4 regions of the Pseudoalteromonas sp. S1727 genome follow, and region 1 is predicted to be linked to each of the others. Evidence: predicted binding sites of a transcription regulator. Region 1 holds the regulator's gene; each other region holds the start of a gene.
What was found. Region 1 encodes FliA, which starts transcription of late flagellar genes. Its sites were predicted from a motif close to CTAAAGNTNNNNNNNNNNNNGCCGATA; they were not measured.
Positions count from the first base shown of each region.

Region 2: the regulator FliA is predicted to act here: its motif matches at 2,110-2,136, upstream of pomA (flagellar motor protein PomA).
Region 3: the regulator FliA is predicted to act here: its motif matches at 4,107-4,133, upstream of CWB85_RS00335 (DUF4402 domain-containing protein).
Region 4: the regulator FliA is predicted to act here: its motif matches at 1,514-1,540, upstream of CWB85_RS09080 (VC2046/SO_2500 family protein).

Region 1 covers NZ_PNDT01000010.1:84,896-92,961, reverse strand. Annotated here, with positions in the region: gene flhA (flagellar biosynthesis protein FlhA) at 1-1,389, shown strand, start outside; gene flhF (flagellar biosynthesis GTPase FlhF) at 1,413-2,882, shown strand; gene CWB85_RS03120 (MinD/ParA family ATP-binding protein) at 2,875-3,735, shown strand; gene CWB85_RS03115 (RNA polymerase sigma factor FliA) at 3,762-4,472, shown strand; gene cheY (chemotaxis response regulator CheY) at 4,513-4,896, shown strand; gene CWB85_RS03105 (protein phosphatase CheZ) at 4,914-5,678, shown strand; gene CWB85_RS03100 (chemotaxis protein CheA) at 5,693-7,897, shown strand; gene CWB85_RS03095 (protein-glutamate methylesterase/protein-glutamine glutaminase) at 7,964-8,066, shown strand, end outside.
Region 2 covers NZ_PNDT01000009.1:5,070-13,135, forward strand. Annotated here, with positions in the region: gene CWB85_RS02240 (hypothetical protein) at 1-207, opposite strand, end outside; gene CWB85_RS02245 (flagellar motor protein MotB) at 353-1,276, opposite strand; gene pomA (flagellar motor protein PomA) at 1,279-2,046, opposite strand; gene CWB85_RS02255 (exodeoxyribonuclease VII small subunit) at 2,350-2,592, shown strand; gene ispA ((2E,6E)-farnesyl diphosphate synthase) at 2,596-3,483, shown strand; gene dxs (1-deoxy-D-xylulose-5-phosphate synthase) at 3,591-5,456, shown strand; gene CWB85_RS02270 (YncE family protein) at 5,875-8,037, shown strand.
Region 3 covers NZ_PNDT01000003.1:3,708-11,773, reverse strand. Annotated here, with positions in the region: gene CWB85_RS00360 (sulfite exporter TauE/SafE family protein) at 1-710, shown strand, start outside; gene lgt (prolipoprotein diacylglyceryl transferase) at 723-1,526, shown strand; gene CWB85_RS00350 (thymidylate synthase) at 1,540-2,391, shown strand; gene galU (UTP--glucose-1-phosphate uridylyltransferase GalU) at 2,427-3,305, shown strand; gene CWB85_RS00340 (SPOR domain-containing protein) at 3,427-4,068, shown strand; gene CWB85_RS00335 (DUF4402 domain-containing protein) at 4,188-4,793, shown strand; gene CWB85_RS00330 (DUF4402 domain-containing protein) at 4,803-5,276, shown strand; gene CWB85_RS00325 (fimbrial biogenesis chaperone) at 5,285-6,079, shown strand; gene CWB85_RS00320 (hypothetical protein) at 6,105-8,066, shown strand, end outside.
Region 4 covers NZ_PNDT01000029.1:19,066-27,131, forward strand. Annotated here, with positions in the region: gene CWB85_RS09060 (ion channel) at 1-265, opposite strand, end outside; gene CWB85_RS09065 (M48 family metallopeptidase) at 351-1,082, shown strand; tRNA gene CWB85_RS09070 (tRNA-Tyr) at 1,245-1,329, opposite strand; tRNA gene CWB85_RS09075 (tRNA-Tyr) at 1,378-1,462, opposite strand; gene CWB85_RS09080 (VC2046/SO_2500 family protein) at 1,575-2,096, shown strand; gene CWB85_RS09085 (DUF6172 family protein) at 2,254-2,556, shown strand; gene CWB85_RS09090 (hypothetical protein) at 2,695-3,291, shown strand; gene CWB85_RS09095 (PDC sensor domain-containing protein) at 3,453-4,397, shown strand; gene CWB85_RS09100 (RNA recognition motif domain-containing protein) at 4,477-4,716, opposite strand; gene CWB85_RS09105 (DUF6429 family protein) at 4,929-5,153, shown strand; gene lnt (apolipoprotein N-acyltransferase) at 5,303-6,895, opposite strand; gene corC (CNNM family magnesium/cobalt transport protein CorC) at 6,864-7,745, opposite strand; gene ybeY (rRNA maturation RNase YbeY) at 7,768-8,066, opposite strand, start outside.

The DNA of each region.
Region 1 (8,066 bases):
TATACCTTACTGACTATTGGTGATGGCCTAGTGGCTCAACTTCCTTCATTACTTCTATCAATTGGTACAGCGATTGTTGTTACTCGTCAAAATGAATCGCTCAATATGGGCGACCAATTCAAGAAGCAACTTGGTAACGAAAAATCATTATTTATCGCTTCAGGTATCTTAATTGTGATGGGGTTAGTGCCAGGGATGCCCCACTTTGCATTTTTAAGCTTGGGTGCACTACTGGGTTATCTTGCCTATTACGCGCAGCAAAGCAAACTAAAAGAAGCGGCCGCAAAAGAAGCTGAAGCTGCAAATGGAGGCGCTACAGGCACCGGTGTTGCAAATAAACAAGAGCAAAAAGAGCTAGGCTGGGATGATGTGCAGCAAGTTGATGTTATAGGTCTTGAAGTTGGCTATCGTTTAATTCCTTTGGTTGATCAATCACAAGGTGGTGAGTTACTTAACCGGATAAAAGGGGTACGAAAAAAACTATCTCAAGAGTTGGGGTTTTTAGTACCCCCTGTTCATATTCGCGATAATCTAGAGCTTGACCCGAATGCATACAGAATCACTATGATGGGGGTATCTACTGGTGAAGGTGAGCTCAAACATGGTGATGAGCTGGCGATAAACCCAGGACAAGTGTTTGGCCCCATCAAAGGGATTGAAACAAAAGATCCTGCCTTTGGTTTAGATGCAGTGTGGATCAAGCCCGATCAAAAAGATGAAGCGCAATCGCTAGGGTATACCGTAGTTGATTCTGCAACGGTCGTTGCAACCCATATTAGCCAGTTATTAACCAATAGTGCGGCATTGTTACTGGGCCATGAAGAAGTGCAAAACCTCCTTGATATGCTTGCCAAGAGTCATCCACGTTTAGTTGAAGGGCTAGTGCCAGATACTTTACCACTGACGGTTATTGTAAAAGTATTGCAAAACCTCTTGAATGAAGGCGTTGCTATTCGTGACATGCGCTCAATTGTGCAAACCCTCGTTGAGTATGGCCCACGTAGTCAAGACCCAGATGTACTAACGGCAGCAGTGCGTATTTCACTGCGCAGACTGATAGTTCAAGACGCGGTTGGTATGTCATCAGAAATCCCTGTCATAACCTTGGCGCCTGAGTTGGAACAGATGTTGCATCAGTCACTGCAAAATGCAGGCGACGAAGGGGCCGGAATAGAACCAGGACTTGCAGAGCGACTTCAACAATCTTTAAATGAAGCGCATCAAAACCAAGAAATGGCCGGTGAACCTTCGATATTGCTAACGTCAGGAATGTTACGCACTGTGTTATCTCGTTTTGTTAAGTACACCATTCCAGGATTACGGGTGATGTCTTACCAAGAGGTACCAGATGAAAGACAGATCAAGATTGTCAGCTCAGTAGGCCAATAATCGGATTTTAAAGGGGTTGAACCATGAAAATAAAACGTTTTTTTGCTAAAGATATGCGTACCGCACTAAAAGAAGTGAAAGATGAACTCGGTGTTGATGCGGTTATCATGTCAAATAAAAAATTAGCCAATGGGGTAGAAATTGTTGCCGCCGTTGATTATGAAAAAGCGGCCCCTAAAGCGCCGGCACAGCCACAGGCAACAACAGCACAAACAAATACTCACTTTGTTAAACCTGCGCCGCAACGCACCCAGCCGGAGCCGCAAGCTGCAGTAGCAGATAGCTTACAAGCATTATTAGAGCGCCAATCACCTCGTCCGCGCTCACCTGAGCTTGCCTCAATGTTTAGTCAGTCAGGAATTGACACCGCAACCCAATATCAGCCACAGCAACAAGCACAGCAAACTCGTCATGAGCAACCAACACATAATGATTTTGCTCGTCGTCAGAGTGTAGCTCGTCCAGAGACCCAAGCACATAGCTTAGGGTTTGATGATGAACTTGAAAGTGGCTTTGATGATTTGGATGCCCCAATACCAAGCAAAAACGCAGCCAAAACCGATGAAATCAGCGCGATGCGTGATGAAATGGCTGCAATGCGTCAATTACTTGAGTATCAAGTTTCAGGTTTAATGCAACAAGACTTAGCACGTCGCGATCCAACGCGTGCATGTATGATTGACCGTTTAGTTGGCATGGGGATTGATAGCGAAGTGGCTGAACAAATGGCGTGCTTTATTCCTGATGATGTATCGCGTCAACAAGCATGGCAAGCATTGTTGCAAATGGTTGAAAACCAAATGCATACCACTAATAACGAGATTCTACGCCAAGGCGGCGTTTTTGCACTTGTTGGCCCAACGGGAGTGGGTAAAACAACCACAGTTGCTAAACTTGCCGCTCTGGGGGCACAAAAGTATGGGGCTGATAAAGTCGCACTTATCACCACCGATACTTACCGCATTGGTGCCTATGAGCAATTAGCTACTTATGGCCGTATTATTGGCTGTGGTGTAAAACAAGTTAAAGATGCCAATGAATTAGCTGAAGTTTTATACCATTTACGCAATAAGCGTCTAGTATTAATAGATACCGCTGGCATGAGTCAACGTGATTTACGTTTAACCGAACAATTGAACACGCTAATGCGTAATCAACGAGTTGATATTCGTAACTATCTAGTACTCAGTGCTACAGCTCAAATTAATGTATTGCAAGAAACCGTAAGGCACTTTAAAAAAGTACAATTAAGTGGCTGTATTTTCACTAAATTAGACGAATCGTTAAGTTTAGGCGAGATTATTAGTATAGCGATTCAAAATCGCCTCCCAATAGGGTATCTTACTAATGGTCAGCGTGTGCCTGAAGACATTAGGGTCGCTAATGCAGAGAAATTAGTAAAAAAAGCTGAACAATTGTATTTAAAAAGAACAAAAGCGCAACATTCACGACGTCAAGCAGTAGCGTCAAGCACAGTAGGGATGTATGATTAACACAGTATTAGATCAAGCAAGTGGCCTGCGTAAAATGAGTCAAAACAATAATAAGGGCGTTAAAGTTATCGCTGTCACAGGTGGTAAAGGTGGGGTTGGTAAAACGAACGTCTCACTAAACACTGCGATTGCCTTAGGTCAACTCGGAAACCGAGTATTAGTACTGGATGCCGATTTAGGTTTGGCGAATTGCGATGTAATGCTCGGACTGCGAGTAGAACGTAACCTTTCTCATGTATTATCAGGCGAGTGTGAACTCGACGAAATTTTGGTGGAAGGTCCTGCTGGAATAAAAATAGTGCCAGCAACGTCTGGTTCGCAAAGCATGGTCGAACTTTCACCTTCTGAACATGCTGGTCTGATCCGCGCATTTAGCGAATTAAATACCGAATTTGATATATTGATTGTTGATACTGCTGCTGGTATTTCTGACATGGTGTTAAGCTTTTCTCGCGCAGCCCAAGATGTCATGGTCGTCGTATGCGATGAACCAACTTCTATTACCGATGCTTATGCCTTAATCAAGGTATTAAGCCGTGAGCATGGTGTTTATAAATTTAAAATCGTGGCTAATATGGTTCGCAGCATGCGTGAAGGCCATGAGTTATTTGCAAAACTCTCGAAAGTAACAGACCGCTTTTTGGATGTATCGATGGAGTTGGTTGCCACTGTCCCTTACGATGAGAATATGCGTAAATCAACACGTCGGCAAAAAGTGATTGTTGACTTATTCCCTAACTCCCCTGCAGCAATAGCATTTAAAACATTAGCGACAAAAGCAGTTAAATGGCCTATACCTAATCAACCTTCTGGCCATTTAGAATTTTTCATAGAAAAACTAGTAAACGGCTAACTATGACAGCATCGGTGAATAAAGCGATGGGATATCAATCTACACAAAATCTAAATGTGATTGTTGAACGACATGCCTCACTTGTCAAAAAAGTGGCGTGTCATTTAATCGCTCGTTTACCTGCGAGTGTGCAGCTCGATGATTTGATTCAATCGGGAATGATAGGGCTGATTGAAGCGTCGAAAAATTTTGATGCAAGCAAAGGTGCAAGTTTTGAAACCTTTGCAGGTATTCGTATTCGTGGCGCAATGCTTGATGAAATGCGCCGTGGTGATTGGGCACCTCGTTCTGTACATCGTAATAGTCGTAGAGTAGCTGAGGCAATTAGTGAACTTGAAAGTGAACTTAATCGCGAGCCTAAAGATATTGAAGTTGCTGAAAAACTTGATATTACACTCGATGAGTACCATCATATTCTTAGTGATGTGAACTCCAGCAAAGTACTAGGAATAGAAGATTTAGGGGTTGACGAAGATGTTATTACCCCAGTAGGACATGATTTAGCGCTAGACAAGCCCTTTAATAATGTTAAAAATGAACGCTTTAATAAATCATTGTTAGCAGCTATACAATCCTTACCTGAACGAGATGGGCTAGTATTATCGCTGTACTATAACGATGAAATGAATTTAAAAGAGATTGGACATATACTCGATGTAAGCGAATCGCGTGTGAGTCAGATACATGGTCAGGCGATGATTAAGCTAAAAGCAAAAATCAATGACTGGATAAATTAGTAGTAAGTAAATATAGGTTCAGACCTCACCGGAGGATGTTTTGGATAAAAACATGAAAATTCTTGTTGTTGATGATTTTTCGACGATGAGACGTATTATCAAAAATCTGTTAAGAGATTTAGGTTTTACAAATGTACAAGAAGCTGATGATGGCTCAACAGCATTGCCAATGCTACAAAATCAAGAATTTGATTTTGTAGTAACAGACTGGAATATGCCGGGTATGCAAGGGATTGACTTGTTGCGTGCCATTAGAGCTGATGACAGCCTAAAACATATTCCAGTTTTGATGGTCACAGCAGAAGCTAAAAAAGAACAAATTGTTGCTGCTGCTCAGGCTGGTGTTAACGGTTATATCGTTAAGCCATTTACAGCTGCGACACTTAAGACCAAATTGGAAAAAGTGTTTGAGCGTTTAGGTTAAATAAATAGGAGAGGCTTATGTCAGCACCAGCTGCGCCTCAGATCAGTTTAGAGCAAGCCCGTCAGCTTGTAGTTTACCTTGAAAATGGTGAACAAGATAAAGCTGATCAATTAATTATTGATGCTGCGTCAAAAGAGCAATCAGAATTATTCGCCGAAGTAGGTAAGTTGACACGTCAGCTGCATGACGCGTTGAAAAATTTTGAACTCGACACACGTTTAGCTGATTTGACTACCGAAGCAATTCCTGATGCAAAGCAGCGCCTTAACTATGTTATGGAAATGACAGAGAACGCTGCTAATAAAACCATGGACGCGGTAGAAGCAAGTTTACCTATTGCTCAACAACTCGCTGATGAGATTTCACACATCAAACCAACATGGGATCGCCTCATGAGTCGTGAAATTGAGTTGGGTGAGTTTAAAACTCTCTGTCATAGTTTAGATAAGTTTATGAATAACTCACAAACTAAAACGGATGAACTGCAAGGGCTAATGACCAATGTGTTAATGGCGCAAGACTTCCAAGATTTGACTGGCCAAGTGATCCGCCGAGTGATCGAATTAGTTAGAGAAGTAGAAGACAGCTTGATCCATTTGTTAACGGCATTTGGTAGCCAAGACGATCGAGAAACAAAAATAGTAGCACCAGCCATTGAAAAAATGCCTGCTGAAAATAAAATTGCAGGCCCAGAAGGGCCAATTATTGATAAAGAATCTCGTGATGATGTTGTCTCAGGGCAAGATGATGTAGATGATTTATTATCAAGTTTGGGCTTCTAAGAGGAGATAACGGCATGAGCTTTGAAGTCGATGAAGATATTTTACAGGATTTTCTAGTTGAGGCTGGAGAAATTCTTGAGCTTTTGTCAGAACAGCTGGTGGAGCTTGAAAATAACCCAGATGATACCGAATTACTCAATGCAATTTTCCGTGGCTTTCATACGGTAAAAGGCGGTGCTGGTTTTTTAAGTATGACCGAGCTAGTTGATGCTTGTCATGGCGCTGAAAACGTATTTGATTTATTACGCCAAGGTGTGCGTAAAGTTAATTCTGAGCTAATGGATGTGATCCTACAAGCACTCGATACAATTAACGAAATGTTTGCGACTATTCAAAGTAGAGAAAAGCCTGAGCCTGCAGATCCTGAATTACTTGCCGTTTTACACAAACTTGGTCTGCCTCCGAGTGCAGATGAAATCAGTAGTGCATCACCAATTGACAGTACCCCAGCTCCACAAGTTGATGCTGACGCGATTTTAGATGATGACGACCCATTTGCATTTGATGTTTTATTTGATGGTCAGGTCGAAAACGATACGACTGAAGTGCAAATTGATGAAATTACAGAAGATGAATTTGAAAGTTTACTTGATGAACTGCATGGTAAAGGGCAAAGCCCGGCAGCCACAACAAGTTCGGTAAGTAATGATTCATCGAATAGTGATATTACAGATGACGAATTTGATAGCCTGTTAGATGAGTTACACGGTGTTGGTAGCTTTGGTATCGTTAGTAATACGACCAGTAGCCAAGCCGCAGCTTCACCTTCAACACCGGTTGAAGCGCCAAAAACTTCAAGCTCGGATGAGATCAGCGATGATGAATTTGAAGCTCTGCTAGATGAATTGCATGGTAAAGGGAGTGCTCCCCAAGCGACAGAATCAGTACCTGTGTCAACATCCACACCAACTACTTCATCAAGCGCTAAGCCTGAAGCAAAAGAGCCAGTTCGCACAGAGGTAAGTAAAGAGGTTGAAAAGCCGGCTCCTACAGTAACATCGACAACGGCTCCTGCACCAACAACACCAGCAGCGGCGAAAAAAGCACCACCGGCACAAGCTGATACAACAGTACGTGTTGACACTAAGCGTCTCGATCAAATAATGAATATGGTTGGCGAGTTAGTATTAGTACGTAATCGTCTCGTAAGCCTTGCGACTAACACTGAAAGTGAGGCCATGGGTAAAGCCATTTCCAACCTTGATGTGGTAACTGCAGATTTACAAGGTGCGGTGATGAAAACCCGCATGCAACCGATCAAAAAAGTGTTTGGTCGTTTCCCTCGTGTAGTCCGTGATTTAGCACGTAGCTTGAAAAAAGACATCAACTTGTTATTGGTTGGTGAAGAGACTGATTTAGATAAAAACTTAGTTGAAGCACTGGCGGATCCACTTGTTCACTTAGTGCGTAACTCAGTGGATCATGGTATCGAAATGCCTGATGTGCGTGAAGCGGCGGGTAAATCACGTACAGGTACTGTGACATTGTCAGCATCCCAAGAAGGTGACCATATTTTACTTACCATCCGTGATGACGGTGCGGGTATGGATCCTGAAAAGCTGAAAAAGATTGCTATTAGTAAAGGCGTGCTTGATCACGAACAAGCAGCCCGTTTATCTGATACTGAAGCATATAACTTAATCTTTGCTCCTGGCTTTTCTACTAAAGAGCAGATCTCGGATATTTCTGGCCGTGGTGTGGGTATGGATGTGGTGAAAACCAAAATTACTCAGCTTAATGGCTCTGTGAATATTCAGTCTGAGCTGGGTGTAGGCACAGTTTTAGAAATTAAAGTACCGCTAACGCTGGCAATCTTACCAACATTGATGGTTGTTGTTGGCGAGCAGACATTTGCATTACCGCTGGCTGGTGTAAATGAAATATTTCACCTTGATCTCACTAAAACCAATGTTGTTGATGGTCAATTAACTATCATAGTGCGTACAAAAGCGTTGCCATTGTTTTACTTAGAACATTGGTTAGTTAAAGGTGCCGATCGTTCTCAGCGCAAAGCACAAGGCCATGTTGTGATTGTACAAATAGGCACACAACAAGTTGGCTTTGTTGTTGATTCATTGATTGGTCAAGAAGAGGTGGTGATCAAGCCGCTTGATGCTTTATTACAAGGTACGCCGGGTATGGCAGGTGCAACAATCACCTCTGATGGTGGTATAGCGCTTATTTTAGATGTGCCTAGCCTGTTAAAGCACTACGCCTAGTCCATTCTTATCTTAACGTGAGAGCTAATTTAGCTCTCACAGATAAAATTTAACAAGAGTATGCCGATGGCAGTTAAAGTTTTAGTTGTTGATGATTCAAGTTTTTTTCGCCGTCGAGTGAGCGAAATACTCGAGCAAGATAAGGATATTGAAGTTATTGGTTTTGCGG
Region 2 (8,066 bases), on a different contig from region 1:
AACTACGTAACGCCAAATATAAGGGTCATCAAATTCTCTTAGGCTTGAATAAATCACGGCCCCATACGAAAAGAAAAAAGCTGTAATCAAGACGAATCGAAATGCCAGCCAATCCTTACGTAAATAAAATACAAAAATAGCTGGTAGTAAAAATAACACCCAGCTATATTCAAGCATAAAAATTACATTGTTCACCCAATTAGGCATTGGCGTTACTTAACATTCTTCTCTTCTTCATCGCCACCAGAACCATTGCCCGGCATATAGCTATATATATCAACCTTTTTCATACGTCACTCCGTTACACTTGTTAAAAAGTCACTTTAAGCTAAATTAGGTACTTTGCCAAGCATCATTGACGAACATCTATTGGATCAGATTCTTTTGCCTTCCCTTGCATGATTGATATTTCTACGCGGCGATTACGACGTCTATCTGCGTCAGTTTCATTAGGAACTAATGGCCGTGTTTCTGCATGGCCAACTACAACCATACGAGTTTTATCAAAGCCTTGTGCTTTTTGCATTTCGCTTGCTACCGCAACAGCTCGTTTTGATGACAAGTCCCAATTATTGGTATACAGCTCATTAGATACTTGAAAGTCATCAGTATGGCCCGAGACCGTAATTTCACCTGGCACATCTTTTAACAGCGTGGCTATATCACGAATAATAGGTTTGAATTTAGGCTGTAAAAAGGCACTGCCAGAAGGAAATGAACCATTTTCGCGAATACGAATAATAATTTGCTGACCTAACGATTCCAGTTCAATCGCCCCATCCATTATTTGCTGTTCTAATTGCTGCGCTATTTTTTTCACCAGCTCATTAACTTGCTCTTGATCGGCTGCAGCAATTGATTGCTCAGAGGCTTGTTGTTGCGCAGTACTTTGCGACTCACCACCGCGCTTGTTACCACGTTGTTCTTGACGCCCACCCGCAGAGCTTTCATCACCCGCCTGAAATTCTAACATTTGCTGGGTCATTTCCACAGTTTGCTGTTGAATGGTTTCTATCGGAGTAGGTTCAGGTTTACCTGGGGTGAATTCCATGGCAATCACCGATGTCCCTTTGGGGATATCTTTTACTTCTATTTTATTTTGCACACCAAAAGCAAACTTCATCGAGCCCGCGATTTGTTTAAATTTCAGCACATCCATTTCTGAAAACGCGAGCAAAAGCACAAAAAAGCACATCAACAATGACATTAAATCCGCAAACGTCCCCATCCAAGCAGGAAGTCCTGGTGGTGGGCACTTGCACTCTTGCTCAGACATGCTTACTCCTCAGTATCGACTTTTCTTTTTGATTCAGCGAGGTAGTTTTTCAAAATGCCTTCGATAACTTTTGGATTCTGACCATCTTGAATACCTAACACAGCATCTAAAATCAAACGCTGGTTCATTGCTTCTTCGTCTTTACGTAGCTCTAATTTAACTTGAATTGGTATCGCCACTACGTTGGCTAAAAATGCACCATATAGGGTTGTTAAAAGTGCGACCGCCATTGCCGGGCCAATTGCTTTAGGGTCATCCATATTAGATAGCATTGCCACCAAACCTATAAGTGTACCAATCATGCCCATAGCAGGGGCAATATCGGCAAGCGCTTTAAATAAGCCCGCTCCCGATTCATGGCGAGTAGAAGTCAGTGCAATATCTTTTTGTAGTGTCGCTCTAACCACATCAGCATCATGACCATCGACAAGCATATCGACGCCCTTACGCATAAATGCATTTGGTATTTCAGCTTCTTCGAGTGCTAAAAACCCTCCTTTACGTGCTGAATCAGCAAGCTCAACGGCTTTTTCGATAAGCTCTTCGGGAGATTCGATTTTAAACATAAACGCTTTGGCAGCAACTTTACCAATGCCAAAAAACTGGCTCATTGTATAATTTGATAACACGATAAAAATCGAGCCACCAAATACAATCACTACAGACGGAGTATTGTAGAACATCGCCACTTCGCCGCTGCTACTCAAAAACATGGACATGACAATCAAGCCAATAGCGCCGAGAATACCTATAATGGTTGCTAAATCCACTTACCCCTCCAAAGGAACTCATGCTTTACTGCCCGCGACAGTAAATTTTTATTATTAACTGCTTATCGGCAATGTATTGAATTACTTAAACCATTTACTGAAAAAAATGAAATGAAAACGTTTAGCTCTATTTGGCATTTTAATCTACCACGCTTAACCTGCAAGGTTTAAATCTGAGTAAAAGCATTTAATCAGTGACAAGAATATAGTTTATTATTCAAAAAAAACGCATCAGCCTTTGACCTAGTTTAGCATTCCCCCTAAAATTGGCCTCACATTTCTATCATCTAAGTTGAATCCACTATGGCGACTAAAAAACCAGAGAACCTAAGCTTTGAGCAAGCGCTTGAAGAATTATCCTTAATCGTCACAGAAATGGAGCAAGGTGAGCTTTCGCTTGAACAATCATTAAAACAATTTGAACGCGGTATTGCTTTGGCTGGCGCATCATCTAGCAAGTTGCAACAAGCAGAACAAAAAGTCGCTATTTTGATGGGTAATGATAGTCAGTCACCGCTTACTAACTTTGATAATGATTTGGAATAACGAGTGTTAATAACAGAGCAAATAAAATGCGCTCAACGTGATGTTGAAGCCACTCTCAATCGGTATTTTGAGCAACCATTGGATACAGAGGATAGTATCAAACAGGCAACTCATTATAGTGTTTTAAATGGCGGTAAACGGCTACGACCATTTTTAGTATACGCCACAGGCAGAATGCTTGGCGCAAAGCATCAGGATTTAGATGTGTTAGCCGCCGCCATAGAATGCATTCATAGTTACTCGTTAGTCCATGATGACTTGCCTGCAATGGATGATGATGATTTACGCCGCGGTCGCCCTACTTGCCATATTGTGTATGGTGAAGCCCAGGCAATTTTAGCAGGAGATGCCCTGCAAACACTGGCATTTGATTTAATAGCCAATCATGTATTTGATGTTCCCGCTCAGCAGCAACTAAAAATGATTGCAACACTTGCCAAAGCATCGGGCATTGAAGGTATGGTTGGTGGTCAAGCATTGGATATTGTCGCAACAAACAAAGCGGTGAGTCTTGCTGAACTTGAGCGAATTCATCAACTAAAAACAGGGGCTTTGCTAAACTGCGCAATCACCTTAGGGGCACTGTGTGCAAAAGGGGTTGAGCAAAAAACATTAATACAATTAAAACAGTTTGGTGATGCAATTGGACTGGCTTTTCAGGTACAAGACGATATCCTAGACATCGAAGGCGACACCCAAGTACTAGGAAAACCACAAGGCTCCGATGTTGCGGCCAATAAAGCAACCTACCCTGCACTACTTGGGCTAGCTGGTGCAAAACAAAAAGCTCAACTTTTACTTGAGCAAGCACTGCGTGCTTTAGCTGACATTGACGCAGATACCACAGAGCTTGAGCATTTAGCAAAATATATTGTTGAGCGAGAGTATTAAGCTAGATTCAGCATTTATTAGCAAATAATGATGTACAAAATAACTAAAAAACCAGAGTAACATTGCGTTATAATGATGCCTGGTTAGCGAAGGATGTATTAAAAATCATGACACTTGATAGTAGCAAGTATCCATTATTAGGTTTGGTTGACGAACCAGCCCAACTGCGTGATTTAGCGCAACAAAAATTACCTGCATTTAGCAATGAGCTGCGTGATTATTTACTTAACTCAGTGTCGCAAAGCAGTGGTCACCTTGCATCAGGCCTAGGTACTGTGGAGCTAACGGTTGCATTACACTATGTGTACAATACTCCTGAAGACCGTTTGGTATGGGATGTAGGTCATCAAGCTTACCCGCATAAAATCTTAACGGGTCGTCGCGATCAAATGCATACTATTCGCCAAAAAGATGGCTTACACCCTTTTCCATTTCGTGAAGAAAGCCAATACGATACCTTTAGCGTGGGCCACTCAAGCACTTCAATTTCTGCGGCTTTAGGCATGTCTATTGCTGCGCAAAAAGAAGGCAAAGGTCGTAAAACAGTCGCCGTCATTGGCGATGGTGCAATCACCGCAGGCATGGCATTTGAAGCAATGAATCACTTAGGTGATGTAAAGTCGGATATGTTAATCATTTTAAATGATAACGAAATGTCGATTTCAGAAAATGTGGGAGCACTCACAAACCACTTTGCACGCATTTTATCAGGCAGTTTTTATACAAACATTCGTGAAGGCAGTAAAAAGCTACTCTCAGGTGTACCACCTGTAAAGCAATTAGCGAGTCGTATGGAAGAACATTTAAAAGGTATGGTTATTCCAGGCACTTTTTTTGAAGAGCTGGGCTTAAACTATATCGGTCCTATCGACGGTCACGATGTAAATATGTTGGTAGATACATTACGTAATATGCGTAATTTAAAAGGCCCACAGCTACTTCACATCAAAACGCAAAAAGGAAAAGGCTATAAACCTGCTGAAGCCGACCCAATTGGTTATCATGGTGTACCAAAGTTCGACCCTGCTATTTCAAGCTTACCAAAATCAACACCTGGCGCAGCCACCTTTTCTAAAGTATTTGGCGACTGGCTATGTGATATGGCAAACCAAGATAGCAAATTGATGGCCATCACCCCTGCAATGCGTGAAGGCTCTGGAATGGTGCGTTTTTCGAAAGAATATCCTAAGCAGTACTTTGATGTTGCTATTGCTGAGCAACATGCGGTTACCTTAGCGGCTGGTTTTGCGTGTGAAGGCTTAAAACCCGTTGTTGCTATTTATTCTAGCTTTTTGCAACGCGCCTATGATCAGCTTATACATGATGTAGCACTGCAAAACTTACCAGTACTATTTGCCATTGACCGTGCTGGTATTGTGGGTGCCGATGGCGAGACCCACCAAGGTGCATACGATTTAAGTTTTATGCGCTGTATTCCAAACATGATCATCATGGCGCCAAGTGATACCAATGAATGCCGGCAAATGCTTTACACCGGTTATCGTTGTAACAGCCCTGTCGCTGTGCGCTACCCTCGTGGTAGTGCTGGTACCACCGAAATAAGCGAGCAAATGACTGAGCTTGAGATCGGTAAAGGCCGTGTAATTAAACAAGGTGCTAAAATCGCGATTTTATCTTTTGGTACTTTACTTGAAAATGCTCAATTAGCAGCAAAAGAGCTCAACGCCAGTCTCGTCGATATGCGTTTTGTTAAGCCACTAGATAGCGCATTAATCGACAGTTTATTAGCTGATCATGAGGTGCTTGTAACACTTGAAGATAATGCCATAGTTGGCGGTGCAGGCTCTGCTGTGAATGAATATTTAGCCGCAATAAAAGCAAATGTCAGCATCCTAAATTTAGGGATTCCCGATGAATTCATCAAGCATGGCACACAAGAGCAAATGCACGATGAAATGGGCTTAGGTTCACAAGGCATACTCAACAGTATAACTAGTTTTATTACTGACTAAGCGATGTAACGAGTAAATCACTCGAGAAAGTCTGGTTAAATAATAAAAAGGAGCATGGCTCCTTTTTTATTATAAAAATCATAATATTAAAAAAACTTCAAGTTATTTCCATTTTTTTGCATCCAATTATTTCTCTGCCACGTTTATTCACTGAGGTTAACTCGTGAGCAAAGCGTTCACGCTTTTATATAATACCAATCGACTTAAATATTTAGCCTTTCTAGCGTGCTAAATAAAGCGCTAACGGCGTTATAAATTTTTCATGTGGAACAACTACACATTAAAATTTATGCCTTGTTATCACTCTATTTATCCGTCGCTATAAATGACTAATAACTTAACACGATTGATATAAGCTGTTCTAAGCAAAACTCTTTGTATGTTCACATTTGATGGAATATTTAAGAAGGTACAAACTATGAAAACGTTTAAATCAGAGGCAACAACTCAGTCTATCCACACTCAATCAATGGCAGGTAAACTCTGCTTATCGGCACTTACTTTAGCAATTGTGTTTAGTTTAACTGGCTGTGATGGTGACGACGGCAACGATGGTGTAGCAGGAGCTCAGGGTATAGCTGGAGTTGCAGGCACTAACGGAACAAATGGTACCGACGGCACAAATGGCAGTGACGGTACTGATGGGGCTGATGGCACCACAGGTTTTGCAGCGGCAACCTTTATCCTCGCTAATAATGGTACCGATAACGCAGGTACAGTAGACCTAATAGACCAAAATGCTGCGAAATTAAAAACATTTAATAGTGGTGCGAATGAAGGTGTTGCCTTTGATGGCTTAGGTAATTTAATACAAGCCAGTGACTCTGGTAATGGTGCTATTAGCACAGTTTGCCAAGTTTTGAGTCGTGCAGACGGCACAATGTTTGACAGCAACCGTGACCGCACTATTACGGGTAGTACTACTACCTTAGTCAACCCTAAAGGTATTCATGTATCGACTAAACGTGGACTTATTTTTGTCGCTGACTTTAATGCCATGCAGATCACTGTTTTTGGCGCTACCGCAGCGGGTGATGCAACACCTTTAGCAAGCACAGTCACAGACGCAAAACCGTGGGATGTTACTTATGATGATGTAAACGATCGTTTATATGTGGCGCTAACCAATGGTGATGTGGGTGTATACGACAATTATGTTGATGGTGGCTTTGTCGCAATGCCTACACGTACTATCACCCCAAGTAATGAAGCCGGTGAGAAAATATCAGTCAACATTCATGGTATTGCTTATGATGCTCACACCAATAAATTAGTGCTTTCTGATGTCGGTAGTGCCAGTGATGCAACCGATGGCGCTTTGTTTGTGATCAATAATGCCTCTCTTGCAGATGGTAATATCAGCGTTGCACGTAGCATTGCAGGCCCAGCAAGTATGCTTGGTAACCCTGTTGATATAAGCTTAACAGGCAGCGACCTGCGCGTCGCTGAGAAATCAAATGACGCGGTACTGGTATTTAGTAATATCTTTTCCGGCGCTAGCGGCGATATCAGTCCAGATAGCGTTACTGCGACTATTAAGCCAGAATCAATAACAGAAACAGTTATGCACAATGACATGGCGGACGTGTCGGATAGCTATATAGCTAATATGCCATTAATGGCTGTTGCCGTCAGCAGCAACCCTGGCACTGCCGGCCCTACAACTGGGCAAATATCACGTTTAAATGCGCCACTTACCAGTGAGTTAGGCAATTTTAATGCAAACCAAACAATTGAAAGCGTTACTTTTGATAAAGCAGGTAATAGTTATGCGACCTTTGATAACAGCACCACCTCTACCGGTGGAATTGTCATTGCAAATAAAGTCGCCATGCATCGTGATGGTGAGGTATTTACGCTCAGTCAAGATTCAATTATTAGTGGTTCAAATACAGGCCTAATCTCTCCTAAAGGTTTAGATGTAGCATCAGACAGTGGGTTAGTTTTTGTTGCTGAAAATAACGCCGCCACCCCCGGAATTTTAGTATTCTCTACTTGTACCACTGGTGATGCAAGCCCACTAATCACACTGACACCAAGTAACAGCGCACGCCCTTGGGATGTCGATTACGATGTTGTCACGGACCGAGCATTTGTTGCATTAACCAATGGTACTATTGCCGTATTCGATGAAGTAAAAAGAAAACTTATGGCAGGTATGAGTGTAATTACAGGGGAAGATCGCTTGATCACACCCGCAACCGCTGGCACAGCATTCCCTGCTCCAACGAATATTCATGGGATAGATTATGATCCACTCAGTGATTCGTTAATCGTATCGGATGTAGGCAGTGCAGCAGACGCCACTGATGGCAAGCTATTTGTATTAAATAATGCTGGTACTAGCTCTGGATTGAGCAATGTCAGTGTCAATATCGCAGGCCCGGCGACTATGCTTGGTAACCCTGTCGATATTATGTTTACAGGCAACCACCTTTATGTGGCCGAGAAATCAAATAGTTTAGTCATGCGCTTTGATAATATTTTAAATAGCCCAGGTGGTGATGTTGCTGCTAACTTAAGCTACTCATTCACAGCCCCTGAGTCAGTCGCTATTTTACCCGCTTGGTTAAACCACTAACCCATCAAGGGCAGCAACTTAACTGCCTT
Region 3 (8,066 bases), on a different contig from region 1:
TGCCCGTGCTCAGTGCGTTACTTGTGAATTTTGATGTTGTGGCGGTTGAGCATGTTCTCATAACTGCTATTGCCACCTCGCTCGCATCGATTTTATTCACGTCTACGTCATCTGCATTAGCTCATCATAAAAACAATAATGTGCCCTGGGACATCGCGCCTTGGGTTATGACGGGTGTTGGGGTCGGTGCTTTGATCAGCGGTTTTGCAGCCAGTTTAATTCCAGAACAACTATTACGTATCATCTTTGCTATCAGTGTCGTGTTTATCGCAGCCCGTATGGTGTTATCTGCCCGTAATAAAGCAGTTGCTACTAAAGCTATGCCAAGCCGCACTCTTCTTGGCGCTGTTAGTGCCTTAATGGGGGGCCTCTCGGGCTTAATTGGAATTGGCGGTGGCGCATTGATTGTACCGTTACTGCATTATTTTTCGGTCGATATTAAAAAAGCCATAGGCTGTGCGGCAGCGTGCGGCATTGTGATCGCGCTATTTGGATCTGTTGGCTACATCAGCGCGGGCTGGCAAGTTACCGATTTACAACATGGCTTTGCAGGTTTTGTGTATTTACCTGCATTATTAGGTATAGTAATAACGTCGTGGTTTATGGCGCCAGTAGGGGCCAAAGCAACGCATTATTTACCCGTTTCAACGATAAAAAAAGTGTTCGCGGTGTTATTGGTTATTATCGCGCTTCAAATGGTTTTTAGTTAAGGTTTAATTTATATGGCTCTTGAATTCCCAGAGATCGATCCGGTCATCTTTTCGGTTGGTCCTCTAAGCGTACGTTGGTACGGTTTAATGTATTTAATTGGTTTTGCCTTTGCAATGTGGTGGGCAAATAGACAAGCAGCCAAACCAAACTCTGGTTGGACAAAAGAAGAAGTCAGTGATTTACTTTTTTACGGCATGCTGGGGGTTATTCTTGGTGGACGTGTTGGTTATGTATTGTTTTATCAGTTTAGTTATTTTATAGAAAATCCACTTTACTTATTCAGAATCGATCAAGGTGGCATGTCATTTCATGGCGGTACGTTAGGGGTTATCACAGCCATTTGTATTTTTGCTTGGACCCGCAAAAAACAATTATTAGCAGTAGGCGATTTTGTTGCACCACTCGTGCCTGTTGGTTTATTGGCAGGACGGATTGGCAATTTTATTAACGGTGAATTGTGGGGCAGAACAACCGATGTACCTTGGGGTATGGTGTTTCCTACTGGCGGGCCGCTTGCACGTCACCCATCACAATTGTATGAAGCGTTTTTAGAAGGCTTAGTGCTGTTTATTATTTTATATGTATTTACCAAAAAACCGCGCCCAGCTGGTAGTGTTGGTGGATTATTTTTGCTCGGTTACGGTGTATTTAGATTCTGCGTTGAATATGTGCGTGAACCCGATGCTCATTTAGGTTTGTTTGGCGGCTTTATTTCTATGGGGCAAATATTGTCATTGCCAATGGTCATTGCAGGCCTTGGTTTGATAATATGGGCGTATAAAAAGCCACAACCTACTGTTGCAACCAAAGCATAAAAAGAAGTCAAAAATGAAACAATATTTAGAGTTATGTCAGCGCATTGTTGATGAAGGTATCTGGGTCGAAAATAAACGGACAGGAACGCGTTGCTTAACGGTTATTAATGCGGAGCTTGAATACGATGTAGCCAATAACAAGTTCCCGATGATCACCACCCGAAAAAGCTATTACAAAGCCGCTATTGCTGAGCTTTTAGGTTATTTGCGTGGTTATAGCAGTGCCGCGCAATTTCGCGATATTGGCTGTATGACTTGGGATGCTAATGCCAATGAAAACCAAGCCTGGTTAAATAATCCAAACCGCAAAGGTGAGGATGATATGGGGCGTGTATATGGCGTACAAGCTCGAGAGTGGCAGCGTCCAGATGGCACACCTTTAGATCAGTTAAAAAAGGTTATTGATAATTTAAAAAATGGGGTTGATGACCGGGGTGAAATTATCACCTTTTATAATCCGGGAGAATTCGATTTAGGCTGTTTGCGTCCATGCATGCATACTCATACATTCTCACTTCTTGGTGATACACTTTACTTAACGTCATATCAGCGTAGTTGTGATGTACCGCTAGGCTTAAATTTCAACCAAATTCAATGCTTTGTTTTACTTGCTTTGGTTGCGCAAATTACTGGACATAAAGCGGGCAAGGCCTATCATAAAATTGTGAATGCACATATTTATGAAAATCAGCTTGAATTAATGCGTGATGTACAGTTACAGCGCGAACCATTTGCATCACCGACTCTGACTATCAACCCAGATATTAAATCACTTGAAGACATTGAGACTTGGGTAACCCGTGATGATTTTGAAGTACATGGTTACCAATGCCATGACGCAATTAAATATCCATTTTCGGTATAATCATTAAATATAGTTACTATTTAAGGAAAAATATTATGAAAGCAGTGATCCCCGTTGCAGGACTTGGTACCCGCATGTTGCCAGCAACGAAAGCTATCCCAAAAGAAATGTTACCGGTTGTAGATAAACCACTGATCCAGTATGTGGTAAATGAAGCCGTTGCTGCAGGTATTAAAGAAATCGTTTTAGTGACTCACTCTAGTAAAAACTCGATCGAAAACCATTTTGATACCAGTTTTGAGCTTGAAGCGACGTTAGAAAAACGCGTAAAACGCCAATTACTTGCAGAAGTACAAGCTATTTGCCCTAAGGACGTGACTATAATCCATGTTCGCCAAGGTGAAGCAAAAGGCTTAGGTCATGCGATTAACTGCGCGGCCCCTATTATTGGCAATGAGCCATTTGTGGTTATTTTACCTGATGTGATTATTGATGATGTAGAAAGCGATCTGCATAAAGACAACCTTGCAGAAATGATCGCGCATTTTAATGAAACCGCACACAGCCAAATTATGGTTGAGCCAGTACCAATGCAACATGTTGATAAATTTGGTGTAGTTGACTTAGGTGAAGCTAAGCTAGAACAAGGGCATAGCGCACCGATTAAAAATATGGTGGAAAAACCCCCCGTGCATTCGGCGCCATCAAACCTAGCTGTTGTAGGACGTTATGTTTTAAGTAAAAACATTTGGCCATTACTTGCGAAAACCCCAGCTGGGGCAGGTGATGAAATTCAACTTACCGACGCTATTGCCATGTTAATGGACAAAGAAGCCGTTGATGCATACGCCATTAAAGGCCGTAGTCATGATTGTGGCAGCAAGTTAGGTTACTTAAAAGCGACTATTGAATTTGCATTACGTCGTGATGAATTTAAAGATGAGCTTAGTGACTTTATTAAAACCTTAGTTTAAGTTCATTTAGCTAATCCAATTTAAAAAGTGCCAGTATGGCACTTTTTTTATGATCTAAAATACTGAAACTGGCACTTACTTTGCTTACAATACAGCATTGTTATTTCATGATGTGCAAAAAATGATGTGTTTAAAAAAGCAAGCTTGGCCTACAATTGCATTGATCACCATAACTATTTTGCTAAACGGGTGCAGTAGCAAAGCGCACGAGCCTGAAAAAAAACCAGCATTAATATCAGATCAACAAGTCAAAGAGTATGTTCAGCAATGGCATTCACAACAAGAGAGTATCGAGCGTTTAGCTGCAATGGAAGCAGACTTACAATTACTAATAATGGCACTTTCGTCTAACACCGAAATAGCTGAAAACCCAGTAGTACTGCGTCAAACGAGTACCGCAGCCGTGCACAGTCGGGATGATATCATAGCACCTGGAGCTGATATCAAGTCAAAAGAGCAAACTCAATTAGCTGCAAGTAATGAACAGCCATATTCAAGTGATTCTTTACCTGGAGCTCAGCTCGGACTTTATCTAAAGCCGGAAATAGTAAGAACACAAATAGCAAGGTTACAGCGTGAATACCCTCAAGCATTTAGCCAATTAGATTTTGTAATGACTGAGCGTCAAAATAAAGGCGTTACTTTATATGGGCTACGTGTTGGGCCATTCAAAAATTATACAGAGGCGAATCTGTTTTGTTCTTTAGCGCAAAATTTAGGGCAAAAGTGTATCAGTGCCCCATTTGTTGGTCAGCTTTTGTAATAAAATAAGTTATTTATCTGATTTTTTAGTAATTAAGCTTAAAGTAATTGTTCTAAGTGTCGATAAAAATTATGATGGGGCCAAATACGGTAATATCCCAATTCTTATAAGGACTTAATATGAAATTATCTTTTCCATTACTTGCTGTAAGCATCTTAGCTGTGCCTTTTAGTGCGATATCTACAACATCGACTTTTCGAGCCGAAGTAACTGTGCAGAACTCAGTTGTTTTAACCCCGGGAGATGATTTAAGCTTTGGTACTATCCGTGCTGTTGCTGATTTATCTGGCGCTCATGTTGCTAGTATAGTTGTTAGCGCATTACCTTCTGCAAGTCCCGTCTCTACTAGTAGTTCAACGGGGGCTAATGCTTCAATCTCGATTATTGACGACGGAACGCCTGCTTCTTTTACTGTATCTGAAGCGGTTAAAAATGCGCAATTAAAAATAATTAGCCCAACACAAACTACTTTAGAATATGAAGGCACTAAAGATGATGGACGACCAAATTTTACTATTGGGAACTGGACATATGTAATTACTTCCGGTCCGAATGAAAACGCAACTTATACAGAAGGATCGCCTAATTTAATGGTTGATTCTACAGATGGAACTGTTTCATTTAATATAGGTGCAACATTAAGTACACCTAACTCATCTGCATTTAATAAAGCTTATGCCGATGGGGTTTATTCTGGTGATTTTCAAATCGAAGTTGCGTATTAATTATATTTAATGCGCCTACTTTCGTATGCAGTGGCTGTAAGTGCTTTAATTTACAGCCCTAATTATCTTGCTAAGAGTATTGAGCAGCAGTCGCTTGATTTTGGCACTTTGGTTATACCAAGCAATACAAATACGAGCTCTGTGATCATCAAAGCTGACGGCGACATAAATACATTGGGTAATATTTATGTGCTTGAAAAAGGGCGTCCAGCCGAGCTTTTACTACTTGATTACCCTGCACATACCGAGTTGAAAATAACATTGGTTCGCCCTGTACAAGTTCAGCACAATACCCAAGGCAGCAGTAGTGCCGAGTTTGAAGTACGCCTAAATGGTTTGTCTAATATGTCTGTCATTACCGACGACTTTGGTGAAGCTAAAGTGTTTATTGGCGGTACTTTAATAACAAAACCTAGCAGTAAGAATTACTCAGATGGCGACTATTCCTCTACGACCAATTTAGAAATTTCGATTGACTACTAAGGACTGACATGTTCAATAAATTAACAGTGATGTGTGTGCTGCTAACAGCATTTTTTAGCCAAGTGGCAGTGGCAAACTTATTGATTTCACCTACTCGTGTTACCTTTGATGAGCGTCAACGTAGTGCTAAAGTCACGGTGATCAACAATTCGAATGAACAACGTACGTATCGAGTAGTTTGGAGTGAAAAACAAGCTTTACCCACTGGCGGTTATAAAAATCTAGAGCAGGTGAGTGAAGGTAGTTTATCGCCAATGACACGCTTATCCCCGAAACAGGTGACTTTAGCACCGGGCGAAAAACAAACGGTTAAAATTGCAGTTCGCAAACCGAAAGGTTTACAGCCTGGCGAATATCGCTCGCACTTATTATTTCAAGCTTTACCTAACGAAAATACAGAGCAAAAGTCAGGAATACAGATCAATATGATTATGAGTTTTAGCATTCCCGTTATTTTTCGTGAGCAAGCAGAGCAGCCCAAGGTGACTATTGCACAGGCAAGCATTGTAAAAAGTGCTGATCAAGCCAAGCCACAAATTCAAGTTCAATTGCAACGACATACTAACTTTAGTAGCTATGGCAAGCTCAGTGCTTATGTTAAAAATGCATCGGGTGGGCAAGAGAAAATTGCTGAAATTAGCAATTTAAGTGTTTACCCTGAAGTTGATACAGTGACAGCAACGCTCAGTTTATTTAAAGATAAACAGTTACCTGCAAATGGCGATGTACTCATTGATTACAAAGGGGCTGAAGAATATAACGCAGTTGATTTTGCCTCTTACACTTTGGCTATAGGGAAATAACTTTAAGCGATATTAAGTTATTAAAATGACCCGTGTATTGGCCATAGGCCTTATGTTGTTAAGCGCGCACTGTTTTGCAAGCACTGTGCCGACCAATGATGCGCTGCGCACGCTTAAAGCTATTCAAGCTAAATTAAATCAATCTCACTCACCAGTGAGTGCGCCACCGCCCGCTATAGTCGAACACAGCCAGCCTGCTGCGCAGCGTATTGCGGCTGGTGAGTTTTTACTTTTTTCTTTATCGCTCAACGATATGTATCTTGGTGAAGCGTTTGCAATAAAAAGCGAGCAAGGGGTCTTGCTTGGTTTGTCGGGGTTAGTTGAAATATTACAACTTGCTATTGATGTTGATGTGGCGAGCGGCTCTGCCGCAGGATGGTTTATTGAGCAAGGTAATTTATTTTCACTCAGTGCTACTGAACCCGCTAAACTCGTTGTAAATAATCAAGAGGTGGTACTTTTTTCACAGCAACTATTGATTGATGATGATATTTATATCGATGCCGCGGTTTTAGAATCTGCTTTTATGGTGGAGATCATCCCTGATTACGCGAATTTAACGCTCGAAGTAACCACTGATGAGTTATTTCCTGTTGTCGCTCAACAGCAGAGAAAAAACCGTCAATTTAATAACCAGCATCATACGGATAATCAGCCTACCCAGCCTTGGAAAGCAAGCCCTTATCAAGTTATTTCTGTCCCAGTGGCTGATTTACAACTTAATTACCGCCGAGATAATGACAGTAGCCGCACTAGTTATTCATTATTAGGTGCGCAAGATTTTGCATACCTTTCAGCGGAATACTTTTTAGCCGGGCGAGAGCAAGACCTATTAACAGACTCACGACTCACATTCTCTAAACAAGCATTAGATAGCAGCTTACTCGGTGCTTTTGCTGCAAGCGAAATACGCTTTGGTGATATCACCGCGACACAAGTCGGGAGTCGCTATAATAGTCAGTACGGACGTGGTGTTAAGTTTTCTAATTACCAGTTAGACCGCAATATAGATAATAATCGAATTAACCTCACCGGTGCTATTCAGCCGGGTTGGGATGTTGAACTTTATCGCAATGGTTTGTTAATTGAACAACAGTTAAGCCTTGCCGATGGGCGCTATGTCTTTGCTGATGTTGATTTATTGTATGGTGAAAATAACTTTGAATTGATCTTTTACGGCCCGCAAGGGCAAGTTGAACGTAAAACAGAATATTACTTTATTGACGGCAACCAATTAGGCCAAGGTGAAGCGACATACGAAGTGTCAATCTCAGAGCAAGGTAAACAATTATTAGGGAGCGAGAGTAATCCACAGCAAAGTGGTTGGTTGGCTGCGGGGCGTTACGAACGAGGCTTAACAGATAATATTGCTATTTACACCGGCGCTATGGCGCAAAAGCGCGAAGATGATGACTTTTACCAATTCGCTTTTGGCAGCAACATTAACTTGTTTGAAAGACTGTTGCTTAATGTTGACTACGAGCAAAACAACCAACAGCAAAATGAATTAGAGCTCACAGCAAGAACGCAACTGGCAGAACAATCACTCCTTTTTACTGTAACGGACCGTTCGGAACAACAGCAAGATTTTCAAAGCTATCAATTCGATATGTCAGGTGAATTGATGGATAATAATTATGGTCGGCTTAATTATCAAAATAACTTTTTATTACAGCACTCAAGTTCAGGTCGTGATTTACAGCAAGCCTATAACCGATTTAATTATAGCTATTCAGGGTTTTCGGTAAACAACCTTTTGCAATGGCAAAAAGTAAATGAACAGAGCCAAGTATATGGCGCAACACGCATTCAAGGGCGAATAGGACGGGTATACAGCCGTTTTGGTGTTGATTATTTAATATCACCAGAGAGTGATATTTTAAGTTACCAAGCCGAATTTAATCGCAGTATTACTGCAAAGTTGCAAGCTGAGCTGACACTTAGAAATACCCTAAATGAGAACGTTCAATCTGCAGATCTGGGCTTG
Region 4 (8,066 bases), on a different contig from region 1:
CGCGATAAAAATTGCTGTAGGATAAATCAAAACCATCTTCATCATCCTGCTTTATTAAGCTAAGTCCGGTGAGGTTGGCGCGTTGTAATTGTAACCCTTGTAATAATCCTCCTTTTTTTGCATAGCGTTCTAATTTTTGGGTGAGATCTAAACCTGACTTATCAAACTTTCCATCATGCCAAAAGCAGAAGCCTGAACCCATGTCAGTTTCTTGGCAATTATGGCCATCAGGAGAAGTATAATTACAACAAGGCTTATCTGGCATCTGTGACGTCGCTTTATTTAATTCCACTTAGTTATAGATTAGCAGTTATTTCGCGAGGTAATATAGCCACCCTGTAATTAGTTAAATGACTGTCGAACAGTTACAAGAGTCAGGTTTGTTTGAATATAAGTTAAAGCGTAGTCGTCGCCGCAAAACCGTGGCTATTAAAGTCCAGCAACAGAGTGTGACAGTGTATGCCCCTGTAGGGGTTGCTATTGAGGAGCTTGAGGGCTGGTTAGTGAGTAAAAGTGGCTGGATAAATGAGCAGCTCTATAAGCAAAGTCAGTTGCTTGATACACGCCAGTATCTTTTAAAAGATAATAGAGTTCTTGTTTTTGATCAGCCTATAACACTGGTGTATGGCACTGGAACACGTTGTGAGTGGCGCTTAGATAATAATCAGGCGCAGCCAACTTTGCAGTTAAATTTATCTCGACGTATTAAACACCAGCACGCTATGTATCAAAGCCTGATTGAAGCTTTTTTACATGAGCAACTAGAAAGTTATATAGAAATGCGAGTACAACAGTATTGTATAAAAATGGCAGAGGCATTACCAAGCAGTATTCGTATTCATACTTATAAACGTCGTTGGGGGAGTTGTAATCGACGACGGGCGCTGACCTTTAATTTGTTACTTGCTAGTGCACCTCACACGATTATTGACTATGTGATTGTGCATGAACTTGCCCATTTAAAGTATTTAAATCATAGTGCTGCGTTTTGGCAGCGAGTAGGTGAGTTTTACCCTGAATATAAGCAAGCAACAACCTGGCTCAAAGAGCATGGTGCGGGTTTACAATGGGTGATTGAATAGCGTTAGGTTATTACAGGTAAATGGAGTGATAACAAGGCATAAATTTTGACATCTAGTTGTTCTACATGAAAAATTTATAACGCAGTTAGCGCTTTATTTAGCCCGCTAGAATGGTTAAATATTTAAGTCGATTGGTATAAGGATAATACTTGAGAAGAAAAGTGGTGGAGGGAGCTGGATTCGAACCAGCGAAGGCTGAGCCGTCAGATTTACAGTCTGATCCCTTTGGCCGCTCGGGAACCCCTCCACACTAATTTTGTTACATTTGACCCCACTTAACTGAGCGATAGAAAAGTGGTGGAGGGAGCTGGATTCGAACCAGCGAAGGCTGAGCCGTCAGATTTACAGTCTGATCCCTTTGGCCGCTCGGGAACCCCTCCAATGCAACGGCGCTGATAATAGCAAAGTGAGTATTTAAGTAAAGAAAAAAGCTAAAGAAATAGCAAATAATGCCGATAAATATCTATTCCCTACTTTAATCGGCTAAAGTCTATGCAAATCGATGATTTGTTAATCACAGAGAGTCAACTTAATAATCGTCTTGCCAAAAGTGTGAGTGAATCACGCCGTGGTGAGTTTGCATTATTATTGGCAATGCTCTCACATGATGCGCTCGATTTTAGTCAGTTTCATTTACCTAAGACGTCCGTTGATACTCATGCGACAACACAAAGTGAAACTCAATTACGCAAATACTTAGGGGCAGGTCCTGAGCAAGCACTGGCACCTGCGCAATTTGATATGCTAATTGGACAACATAATGCGCAACGATTACAGCAAGGGGGGATGGCGGATATTCGTTTGCGCTCATGCCTTACACCTGAGCCATTAGTGATCCGCGATGATAAAAACCATATTCCACTGCTAGTAATTGATAACTGCGAACCCGTTGTACGCAAGCGTCATTTAAATAAAGAAAGCCAATTAGATCATCCACAAATGGATGCAGTTGCATTCTACGATAGCCTTAATAATGACGATCTCCATCAACCCTTGCACCTTGCACAGGCGTGATGTTAGGCTGATATCATTATCAGCAAGCAGATTTATTTACTTTCGGGTAAAAAAAGCATCCAAAAACTAAATGCAATTGCTATAATGACCGAAATGGCATTTCCAACTTACTTGGTGTAAATGTCATCATCATTAAATCAAGGTAATTAGGAACGTAATGAAGAAAACATTCACGCTGAATCATGAGAAAATCAAATACCCACGTATGGTAGATGCTGCAAAGCATGAAGTTAAAAAGTATTTGAAAAGAGAGCGTAACAAAACATTGCCAGTTGATGCTGATTACTGGGCATTTGATTGTAAATTTGGCAACACTGCCGAAGATGCACAAGTAGTACATGTTGCTGAAATCAGTAATTCAATTAGTGAGATTGAAAAGCAAGGCTTAGAATCTTTCTATGTTGAAATCATTGCGCGAGCTGCGCAACGTCAAGTGCAAGATTTTGATGATGAAGTTTAAAAGTAATTGATTTACTAAAGAATGGGCTGAATAGCCCATTTTTTGTGTCAAAAACAACCTAATAGGTACAGACTTTACGATCAAAATACTGCAAACTAGCCCTAAGACTGGATAAGAAAAACAATAAAAAGGATGCATATGCTTAACCCGCTACTAGTGACTTTATTTAGTTGTGGCGTACTAGTTACTACGTCATTACCGCTAAGTGCACAACACAATTGCCCCACGAGCTTGAAAGTCAACTCTGTTGTACAACACGATTGGCATTACGCAACGGATGCCATTGGTAGCAGTGTACAAACAAAATCACAACTGATTAATGATGATCATATTTGGATCCAGTTTTCTCGTGTGCCACGGTTAAATGCTAAAAGTAATTCATGGGTTGAATTGATTTATGATTTACCAAATAAATCATTGGCAGCGGTGGCCACTATTGCACTGGAATATAAAAGCAGTACCGGCTTAGTCGTTAAATTGTCACAGCAAGATTATGGTGGGCTGGGGGATAAAAGTTATGCTCATTATCAACATAAGTTAGCGCCAGCTGATAATTGGACAACGCGGTGTTTTACATTAGATGATTTTTCGCGTCCTAGTTGGACACCTGTTGAATCAATTGATGTAGGTATGATACTGGAACATATCAATGCAATTTATTTAGTGCCGGATCTAACCGATGAGCACGGCGGCACAGCTACGATAAGTGTAAAATCCCTAACCTTGCTCCCTTAGTTTTTTGCAAGCTAAATTTATTGCACCGCACTATGCACGCACGTGGTGCAAAATAGTTTGTTATTATTTATAAAATAACATAGTGCATTGATTTTTATGTTTTTTTAAAGTTGGTTCTGTAATTGCTTTGGATCCTAATAATGCAGTTAGGAGCTCCAATTATGGCCAGAATGAGTTACATCAGTAGTGTTGAGCGTTATCAAGAGTATCAACCTGTTATTCATGAATTACTCGATTCAATTTTAGCAAGCCTTGCCGATGGCGTTAAAAAGCAACAAGATAACCGTCATTTAGTGGCTCAATATCCATTTTTGGAATTGCAGTATTGTTTAGATAAAAACGGGGTGCAGTTGGGCAACAATGTTTGTTTTAAACGCCAGTATATGAAAACCTTAAACAATCGGGGTGACGCACAAGATTTAAGTGAACGCCCTTATTTTCAAGATATTCAACAGCAATCACAAACTCGTTTTACTGCGCCCTATATTTCGATAGCGACAAATCACTTATGTATATCAGCAGTTAAAGCGCTTGATCACCCCCATGGCGAGCAAGCGTATTTAGTTATTGATGTATGCTTAACTCAATTAATTGAGTTTATTATGGGGGATCGTACTCGCGCAAATATGACGCCATTTTTTAAAGCTGGCTATGGCATTATTGTTAGCTGCTTATTTTGTTTAGTATTATTTTTACTTTATCGGGTATTTGGCGATATTTATAATTTACTCTTTACCACGTCGTTAGCAGAGGATCCGCTTGAGCCATTTAGTATTATTATTTTTATTACTTTAGCGTTAGCAATATTCGATTTGGGTAAAACCATTCTAGAAGAAGAAATTCTGATGCATAAAGACATCTTTAGGCACAGCTCTACACGGCGAACAATCACGCGATTTATTTCGACTATTTTGATTGCGGTGTCTATTGAAGCTTTACTAACCATGTTTAAAGCAGCACTGGGTCAATCTCAATACTTATTACCGGCTATTTACATGATGTTAGCAGTCGTTGGGTTATTAATTGCACTGGCGATTTATGTGTATTTAGGTGCTAAAGCAGAGACTTTGTTGTTGAGCACCCAGCGGCACCGTAAAAACGCGTAATGCATAAGTAATAAAAATGGCTTGTAGATTCAAGCCATTATTGTTTATACAAGCGTAAGTGTTTTATCAACCACTTACATTAAGCATCGGCTAATTTTACGCGTATTTTGCTTTTATCAACACTGGTTTGATTTAACGCTGTGATTGCTGCATTCGCTTCAGCATTGTCTGGCATCTCAACAAACGCGAAGCCTTTTGATTGGCCAGTTTCTTTATCTAGGACTAAATTACAGTTAGTAACTTTACCGTGAACGGTAAATAGTGTGCGAATATCGTGTTCGCTAGTGGTGCGTGCTAAATTTCTGACTAATAGTTTCATAATGAACTCTATTTAAAAATGACGGTGGTGATTGTCTCAAGTAATCTTGGTATGACCTAATGATTAATTACAAACCAGTGAAATAAAGCATAACAAGTATGAATTTGAGCTGCGTGACGATTTCTAGCTGGGTAAATTATAATGGTGGCTGTTGAACGGCTACTTTTAAAATGACAATATAAGTAAAACTTTAGTCAATAGTGGATCAGCATATGCAAATAGACACAGATAAAATAGACGACGCTGCATTAGCACTGATGTATTTAACCTTGCACGACCATTGCCGTGCATGGAAACAAATTGATTGGGACGTAACTAATCGGCTGCATGAAAAAGGCCTAATAGGCGACCCGGTAGGTAAAGCCAAATCAGTCATCCTTACGGATGATGGCTTAAAACATGCAAAGCGATTGTTTGAAAAGTTATTTACGAAATAGCAATTTTACCTGCACAGCATGCTGTAGAGTCTAATATATAGGCTGTCGCGATGTAAATCGCTGCTACAAATGGTAAATCCGCGTAGGCTCGGGTTTACCCCGCGCATTTTATAGTAGGTATATTTATAAGAAATTGCTCGATGAAACCTCTAGTTCCTTTCATCTTTGACCTTGAGCCTTGCAATCATCCCCACAACTCCCATTAACACCACGACTAGCCACACTGGCAGATTACCATATTGACTATAGATGCTGTCGCCTTGAATGAGCTTAACGTTCACTTTTAAGGTATCGGCTTCAAACTGTGGCATGCTGACTTGAGTTTGACTGATTGGGTCGTAGACACCGCTGATACCATTGTTTGTAACACGTATTAGCGGGCGTTGTAATTCAAGGGCGCGCATGCGGGCTATTTGCATATGTTGGTGAGGGCCGTGGGAGGCACCAAACCAGGCATCGTTACTGACGGTAAATAAAATATCTGAATCATTGTGGTAATTACCACGCACTAAATCAGCAAAAGCTATTTCATAGCAAATGGCCGGTAAGATATTTAAGCCATTAGCACGTAAGTTATTTTGTACTTGGTCACCGCGAGAAAATGATGACATGGGCAAATCAAATAAGGGAGCGATAGGACGTAATATATCTTCAAACGGCACAAACTCACCAATAGGCAGTAATTGGTGTTTTTGGTAACGGTTTTTACCTAGGTATTGATAATGGCCATGCTCGTCGTCGTGCTCTTTATTACCAACTACAATCAAGGTGTTGAAGATAGCTTTAGTGTCGCGTTGATAGTCAACTATACCAGTAATGAGAGCGGTGTTGTTAAATGAAGCTGCGCTATCTAAGCCTGCTAAATAGCTATCTGCAAGGGCTTCTATTTCCGGCACGGCGGCTTCTGGCCAAACGATTAAGTCTGCATCCCAATGCGGGCGAGTCATATCTTGGTACTTACTCATCGTGGTCCAAAATTCACTCGGGTCAAAACGCAGGTGTTGTTTGATATTGCCTTGTACCAATAAGGTACTAATGGTCTTGTTACTGTAGCTGTTAGTTCGCGTATAATGAGTAATACTAAACAATAAAGCGAGAGCCACTAAACTGGCTACTGCTGCTTTGAAGTCACGAGTAAACAGCAGGCGGTAGAGCGCAAAGCCAATAGCGATACAAACAAGGGTTAAGCCAAATTCACCAATCACTGGGGCAAGTTGATTTAATGGGCTATCGGTTTGCGTATAACCAAAGCTTAGCCAAGGGAAACCGGTCATTACCACGCCACGCAAATACTCGGTGATGGCAAAACCGCTGAGTAACAATAAACCATAGCTATTAGGGCTGCTGGCAAAGCGTGTGGCAAACATAAAGGCCAGTGCAGGGTAAATGGCGAGATAAGCGCATAACAACACCATTAGTAATATTGAGGCAATCAATGGCATACCGCCAAAGGTGGCAATTGAAACATGCACCCAGCTTATGCCTGCGCCAAACCAGCCAAGGCCAAATATAAAACCATATTTAGTGGCACGTTTGCTGGCTAACTTACCATATTGTGGTTTAGGTTTTGTCGTTTGAGTGGTGTAAATTGCCAGTGCTAAGCAGGCAAAGGTGAGGGGCCAAGCCTCAAAAGGAGCATAGCTGAAAGTTAAAAGAAGGCCCGCAACCAGTGCGAGCCATGCTTTTTTGTCTTTTGCTAAATTCAGGCAGTTAGTCAGAAATGTCTTCACTGTCGTTATCATCAGCCTTTGGCACAGTAACTTGTAATTGCAATAATCGGCGATTATCAGCATTAGTTACTTTAAATTGAAAGCCATCAATCTCAATAAGCTCACCACGACTTGGCATGTGACCAAAGGCGTGCAGTACAGTACCGCCTATGGTATCTGCTTCTTGTGTGCTGTAGCCGGTTTTAAAGTATTCGTTAAAATCATCAACGGGTGTAAGGGCTTGAACAACGAACACGTGTTTTGCAACTTGACGAATATCTTGTTGATCTTCTTCGTCGTGTTCATCTTCAATTTCACCGACGATAAGCTCAAGTATATCTTCGATTGTCACTAAGCCTGACACACCGCCGTACTCGTCAATAACTAATGCCATGTGATAGCGCTGTTGGCGAAATTCATTCAGTAGTGTATCGACACGCTTACTCTCTGGGACAACGACTGCTGGGCGTAAATAATTACGTAATGACGGCAGTAGTTCATCTTTGTTAAGAATAAGTGGTAGTAGATCTTTTGCCAGTAGAATGCCTTCAATGTGGTCCTTATCTTCACATACCACAGGAAAACGTGAATGTGTTGAATCGACCATCATTGGAATGAGTTCCTCCAGTGGTGCGTCTACTTCGAGAGTGATCATTTGTGAGCGCGGGATCATGATGTCTCGCACTTTTAACTCTGACACACCGAGCACACCTTCGATCATCTCTTTGGTTTCAGGATCAATGACATCCCGAACTTGCGCATCGGCAATTACTTCAGCCAGCTCTTCTCTATTCTGGGGTTCCCCTTGCAACATTTGGGTAATTCTACCCAACCAGGTCTTGCCAGAAGAACCCTGGCTAGTCTGCGAGTTATCGTCGCTCATTGCGTCTATTTGCTCCGTAAATTTAAATATCGTCCCGATATGGGTCTGCTATGCCTAACTCGGCAAGCAATTGCTTTTCAATGCTTTCCATCTCTTTCGCATCTTCCTCCTTTATATGGTCAAATCCAAGTAAATGCAAGCATCCGTGGATCACCATATGGGCAAAGTGGTCATGAAATGACTTTTCTTGCTCTATTGACTCAGCTAATACAATGGCTGGACATATCACTAAATCGCCAACTAAGGGCAATTCGATTCCTGCTGGCGCTTCGAATTCAAACGACAACACATTGGTTGGCTTATTTTTACCACGGTAGTCAT